Glaciimonas sp. CA11.2: one gene and its partner. The protein of the gene in region 1 binds, or shares a complex with, the protein of each later gene. Links are inferred from orthologs where the notes say so. Each region holds a gene or a part of one and is shown in the gene's direction. Other genes may lie near its edges. The genes, in order: cheA and cheY.

Evidence for each region.
Region 2: the proteins of cheA (region 1) and cheY are in contact, whole or in part, in a crystal structure (PDB 1U0S), measured with the Thermotoga maritima proteins. The link is inferred for Glaciimonas sp. CA11.2 from one-to-one orthologs. Residues at the interface, in WP_004081040.1 of Thermotoga maritima: Lys186, Gly188, Thr189, Gln190, Leu191, Ser193, Ala194, Arg195, Tyr197, Leu198, His201, Glu223, Ser247, Ser248, Ile249, Ala250, Asp251; in WP_004081049.1 of Thermotoga maritima: Ser82, Ala83, Met84, Gly85, Gln86, Gln87, Val90, Ile91, Ile94, Lys95, Lys99, Asp100, Phe101, Val103, Lys104, Gln107, Arg110, Glu113, Ala114, Lys117.

The regions. Positions count from the first base shown.
Region 1 is NZ_JAVIWL010000001.1:4,070,833-4,074,130, forward strand. The notes cover bases 290-3,260. They hold cheA (chemotaxis protein CheA), read left to right. Parts: upstream 290-694; coding sequence 695-2,827; downstream 2,828-3,260. Other genes in these bases: motB (flagellar motor protein MotB), read left to right, coding at 290-460; RGU75_RS17675 (chemotaxis protein CheW), read left to right, coding at 3,040-3,260. In the rest of the region: more of motB, read left to right, coding at 1-289; more of RGU75_RS17675, read left to right, coding at 3,261-3,298. UniProt on the Bacillus subtilis protein: Involved in the transmission of sensory signals from the chemoreceptors to the flagellar motors. CheA is autophosphorylated; it can transfer its phosphate group to CheB, CheY or CheV.
Region 2 is NZ_JAVIWL010000001.1:4,914,345-4,917,532, reverse strand. The notes cover bases 165-3,025. They hold cheY (chemotaxis response regulator CheY), read left to right. Parts: upstream 165-1,326; coding sequence 1,327-1,725; downstream 1,726-3,025. Other genes in these bases: flhB (flagellar biosynthesis protein FlhB), read left to right, coding at 2,561-3,025; cheZ (protein phosphatase CheZ), read left to right, coding at 1,727-2,410; RGU75_RS21275 (protein-glutamate methylesterase/protein-glutamine glutaminase), read left to right, coding at 165-1,089. Outside these bases: more of RGU75_RS21275, read left to right, coding at 49-164; more of flhB, read left to right, coding at 3,026-3,188. UniProt on the Bacillus subtilis protein: Involved in the transmission of sensory signals from the chemoreceptors to the flagellar motors.

The DNA.
Region 1 (3,298 bases):
GCCGGTTTTAAGCGAGTTGCCAAATAAAATTACTCTGTCTGGCCATACCGATGCCACGCCTTATGTGGCGAGTGAGAGAGCCTATAGCAATTGGGAATTGTCGGCCGATCGCGCCAATGCATCGCGTCGCGAGTTGATTGCCGGTGGGATGGCAGAGGACAGAGTGCTGCGGGTTATGGGGGTTGCTTCGAGCATGCATTTAAACAAGGCAGATCCATTCGATCCGATCAATCGTCGCATCAGTATTGTCGTGCTGAATCGCCATTCGCAGGAGCAGATTGAATATGAGAATGCGACTGGAAATGAAGTGCAAACAGTCGGTTCGAAGTCGCGCATAGTAAATGGCAGCAATGCTGGCAGCGACACCAGCGTTGGTACAGATATGGCCACGATCGGCCCCGGGCGTCCTGATGTGGTAACACAGTTACGCAAAATGGTACCGTCCAAACCGTCACCCTGACGTTAGAAGTTAGGCGACGATTTCGCCAATCCCTGGCAATCGGGCTGCGTGGTAAAGCATTTACTTCATCACCAATAAGCGCCGGCATATCCTCACAAAAAAAATTATCCTTTAGGTATTCAGAAAACCCATTTGCGTCCGTAATACCGTATGCAGCAGTATTTGCGAAGTAGCGAGCATGCCGTATTTAAGGCGTTAAAAAATAGGCAGTATTGAGCAAGGATGTGAGTGCCAATGGACATAACCGAGTTTTACCAGACCTTCTTTGAGGAGGCAGAAGAATTACTCGCCGAAATGGAGCAATTGCTACTGGGCCTTGATCTTGACGCGCCTGACAATGAGCATTTAAATGCTATTTTTCGTGCCGCACATTCAATTAAGGGTGGTGCTGCAACGTTCGGATTCGTCGCATTGACTGATACGACCCATCTTTTAGAAAGTTTGCTGGATCGGGTACGACATCAGGAGTTGATATTGCACAGCACAATGATCGATGTATTTTTGGAAACAAAAGACGTGCTACAAGAGCAATTAAATGCCTATCGGGTTGGCGTCGAACCAGCGCCGGAAATGGTCGCTCGTATTTGTTTGGTATTACAACATTTGGCGCAGGAAGAGCTGAGGAAACAAGGATTGTCAGACATTCCTGTTAGACCTGTATCCGTTGTGATGCCAATCACGCCCATTCTCCCTAATCCTCTAATCATCGTTGATGCAGAGGATTTGGCCCAGCAGAATGATTCATCAAAATCCATCTGTTTGAAGGTGCGATTTTCTGGTCTGGTCGACAGCGACCATTCGTGGTTGATCGCTGAAATGGCAAACTTAGGCGATGTGCTGGCAAAGACGCAAAGTGACGATAGCTTGGTAGTCTGGCTTAGAACTTCCTGTGAACCCGATGACATTATTGCAGTATGTTGTTTTGTTATAGACCTGGATCAAATCGAAATTACACGTGAACTGGCGGAGAGAGTCGAGACTTTAGTCGCTCCACTACAATCCGAAGTGTTGCCATTGCCGCTGGTTTCGCCTCCATCTATTACCGAAGCGCAAATAAAGGTTTTGATTACCACCGCGGGTTTCAGCGATGTTGCGTCTGCGGCTACCTTAATGCCAAATATAGCTGCTGAGGCTAACGTTGATGCTCCTGAATCTATTATTTTCAATCCGGGTACGTCCGCGAGCGCTGGAAGTACTAAAGAATCGAGTTCAATTCGTGTCGATGTAGACAAGGTTGATCAAATTATTAATTTGGTCGGAGAACTAGTGATCACGCAATCGATGCTGGTTCAAACCGCTTCGACCCTGGATTCAGTCATCCACGAGCAGCTATTAAGCGGCATGGCGCAGTTACAACGTAACGCCCGTGATCTTCAAGAATCCGTGATGTCGATTCGCATGATGCCGATGGATTATGTATTCAGCCGGTTCCCACGTCTGGTGCGTGACCTGACCGTCAAACTAGGTAAAGAAGTGCAACTGGTGACGGTTGGTAAAACGACGGAACTTGATAAAAGTCTGATTGAGCGCATCGTCGACCCATTGACGCATCTGGTACGAAATAGTCTCGATCACGGTATCGAGCGAGCAGAGCAGCGAATTGCTGCTGGCAAAGATCCGGTTGGTGAATTGGTTCTGTCGGCGCAGCATCAGGGCGGCAATATAGTGATCGAAGTCAGTGACGATGGTGCGGGTTTGAGCCGTGAAAAAATCCTCGCTAAGGCCATCCAGCAAGGCATGCCGCTGCTGGACGTGGCTAATATGACGGATGAGGAAGTTTGGCAGTTGATATTTGTTCCCGGATTTTCGACTGCAGAAAAAATAACCGACGTTTCGGGGCGCGGTGTTGGGATGGATGTTGTTAAGAGGAACATTCAGGAGATGGGCGGATATGTCGAAATTTTTTCCCATGAGGGCAAGGGCAGTACGGTCAAAATCATATTGCCATTAACTTTGGCGATACTGGATGGGATGTCGGTCAAGATTGGAAACGAAGTATATATTTTGCCCCTGAATTACGTGATTGAGTCGTTACAACCACGTTCGGAAGACATACATTCTGTCGCTAATGACGAGCAAATCATGCACGTACGCGGTGAATATTTGCCGCTGACTGAGTTGTATCGCGTGTTTGATGTTCCGCATGCTCGCACCGATCCCACAAAAGGCATTGTAGTGATTGTGCAGGCAGATGGCCGACGCTTTGCCTTGTTGGTGGATCAACTGGTCGGTCAACATCAGGTTGTCGTTAAAAATTTGGAAACAAATTATCGTAAGGTTCCAGGCATTTCGGCTGCGACTATTTTAGGGGATGGCAGTGTGGCGTTGATTGTTGATGTCTCGGGCCTAAAGAGTATTAATCGATAAATATGGGCCTTATATCGATGGTAAAAAAATGTTGCCTAAAGTATTGAAAAAGGTATTGAAAAAGATTCTACAGCCGATCCAGCTAGCTCCAGGCAGTGCCGATATCTTGCTTTGTTAGATAAGTATATAAGTCCTTGCGGCTAGGTTACGTAATCAATGATGACGTAACAAATGGTTATGCAACAACTGCGCGTCGAAGATTGGAGAAAGAAATGATGGCAATAAATGTAGCAGATGTGCTTAATGCAGTAACAGACGGAGACGGTGAAAAATTTCTGGTCTTTACGTTGGGCGCGGAAGAGTACGGAATTGACATCCTGCGCGTTCAGGAAATTCGAAACTATGAGGAAGTGACACGGATTCCCCACGCGCCGACGTTTATAAAAGGCGTCAGCAATTTGCGTGGAATTATTGTGCCGATTGTCGATTTTCGCATTAAATTAAAACGCGATAATATCGATCAAAAGGACG
Region 2 (3,188 bases), 840 kb from region 1 along the record:
CAAGTGGCTAATAAAATAAAAGTAATATGTGTTGATGATTCAGCTTTAATGCGCTGTCTGATTAGTAAAATCATCAATAGTCAGCCGGATATGACTGTGATTGCGACAGCGCCCGATCCGCTTGTTGCGCGTGAGCTGATTAAACTATTAAATCCAGATGTGTTGACGTTAGATGTACAAATGCCACGTATGGATGGCCTTGATTTTTTGGAAAAACTTATGCGATTACGACCAATGCCGGTCGTAATGGTCTCTTCGCTGACGGAACAAGGATCAGAAACTACCTTGCGTGCGCTGGAGTTGGGTGCAGTCGATTTTGTTCCAAAGCCGCGGCTTGGTGCCTCTGATGACCTGGTTGAATACACCAATCTGGTTGCAGATAAAATTCGTACGGCATCACGTGCACGTCTGCAGATCAGGCGCACGTTGGTTCGCCGCGAGAAAAACGAGATCAATGTTGCACCGCCGCCCTTAGCGTGTGTGTCGTTATTAAATGCAGAAAAAATTATTGTCATTGGGGCCTCGACTGGTGGGACCGAGGCAATTAGGGAGATATTGCAGCCCATGCCACCGGAGTGCCCTGGTATTTTGATCGCGCAACACATGCCGCCCGGATTTACGCAATCTTTTGCACAACGTCTTAATGGATTGTGTCGAATTACGGTCAAGGAGGCTGTTCACGGCGAACCAATTTTACCCGGTCATGCCTACATTGCCCCAGGCGGCTATCACCTTTCGATAGCGCGTATGGGCGCGCAATACCTACTTCAGGTCGATCAGGAGCCACCAGTCAATCGGCACAGACCATCAATCGACGTTTTATTTGATTCAGCTGCCAAAGCCGTAGGAAAAAATGCTATTGGCATCATCCTGACCGGTATGGGCCGCGATGGCGCCGCCGGCTTGCTACGGTTGCGTCAGGCGGGTGCTTACACGTTTGCGCAAGACGAAGCCAGTTGCGTGGTGTTTGGTATGCCACGCGAAGCGATAGCAATTGGGGCAGCAACTGAAGTGGTGAGTATGAGTGAAATGAGTCAGCGTGTATTCACCCGTTTTACGGTACTGAGCGAAAGAACGCGTCGTTTTTAAAGAAAAGAAGTTAACGAGTGGCAAGTGAAGACTAATGAGAGGCTACCGGAAGCCAGGCACACCAATTTATACCGATTGTTTGAAAGCTAATGTGCACGGCATTTGTAGTCCAAAGACCAGATCGATAAGCAGTGGTGTTTAGTCCTACCTTTTACCTGAAAATTTTTTATAAAGTAGCAGTTTTGTCCGCCAGAAAAGCGGTCGACCTGCAATAGTAATCATCGTCTGGAGCACTAAATGATCGACAAAAGTATCAAAATTCTCGTGGTAGATGATTTCCCAACCATGCGCAGAATTATTCGCAATCTGCTCAAAGAGTTGGATTTCATCAACGTCGATGAAGCAGAAGACGGTGTTGCGGCGCTGGAGAAGTTGAAAGCGGGTAACTTCGGACTGGTTGTCTCGGATTGGAATATGCCTAACATGGATGGTTTGATCATGTTGAAGGTGATTCGCGCCGATCCGTTGCTGGCAAAGTTGCCAGTATTGATGGTCACGGCGGAAGCCAAAAGAGAAAATATTATTGCAGCGGCGCAGGCGGGTGCAAGCGGTTATGTGGTGAAGCCATTCACCGCCGCAACGCTGGAAGAGAAAATCACCAAGATTTTTGAAAAAATTCAAAGAGAAGGAGTGTGAGATGCCGCATACCATCGTTGCATCAGATATGTCGCTTCAATCCCCCATTCCGGTTGCCGCAGACACTGCCGAACAGCTGGTTAGTCGTATTGGGCATTTGACACGGACGTTACGCGAAAGCATGCGCGAGTTAGGGTTGGATCAAGAGATTGCCAAAGCAGCACAGGCGATACCGGATGCGCGCGACCGTCTCAATTATGTGGCTGCCATGACCGAACGTGCGGCGGAACGTGCTTTGAATGCCGTCGATGTTGCACAACCAATTCAAGATCAGTTAGCGTCCCAAGCCAGGCAATTACACAGCCGTTGGGATGCCTGGTTTGCAAAACCTGTGGCGCTAGGCGATGCCCGAGCACTTGTGACCGACACGCGCAGCTATCTGCAAGCAGTCCCGCAGCAAACAGCAGCAACGAACGTGCAATTGACTGAAATCATGATGGCGCAGGACTTTCAGGATCTGACGGGACAGGTAATCAAAAAAATGATGGAAGTGGTACAACAAATGGAAACACAATTGTTGCAATTGCTTATTGACAATACATCACAGGATAAGCGTCCTGATGTCGTGATTCAGACCGATACCCAAGGTCTCTTGAACGGTCCGCAAGTCGCTCCTATCAGTTCGGCAGATGCTGTATCCGATCAGACCCAAGTTGATGACCTGCTTGCCAGTATGGGTTTTTAAGTCCTCTGATTTGTGCGGATAGCTCTCAAACGCATCGATTGCCCAAGAAGCAACCCGTTCTCGAGCCTGTTCCCTTGATCAAACCATGGCTCCAGCAGCAATAATCCCTGTCGGGGGAGCACACTTCGCTCCCTCAGGCACGGAGCATGCATGGCGGAAGAAAGCGATCTCGAAAAAACGGAACCAGGGTCACCTCGTCGTCTTGAAAAGGCGCGGGAAGAAGGGCAGGTTGTACGTTCACGAGAACTGACTACGTTCGTATTATTGGTAACCGGCGTCGGTGGGTTGTGGTTGACCGCGATACCCATGAGCGAACGGCTGGGCCATGCTTTACAAAGCAGCTTGCAATTCGAACGTGCTTCTGCCTTCGATCCCTCGCACATGCTGGCGCAGGCTGGAATGGTGTGGCTTGAGGCATTACAAGCCATTGCGCCGCTATTGGGGCTGATGTTTATAGCGGCGCTGGTAGCGCCACTTTTGTTGGGTGGATGGCTGTTTTCAGTTGAATCGCTGGCACCCAAATTCTCCAAGCTAAATCCACTCGCTGGCCTTGGCCGGCTGTTTTCGTCTCAATCGCTGGCTGAATTAACCAAGGCCATCGCCAAATCATTTTTGGTCGGTAGCATCGCCTACGCGATTATTTCCGCAAAAATGGACGCGATACTGGCGCTCTTAACCGAACCGATTAATTCAGCGCTCCCTTATACAGTGCGACTAGTCGCCAATTGTTGCGGATGGATTATCGCGTCATTGTTTTTGATCGCCGCTATTGATGTTC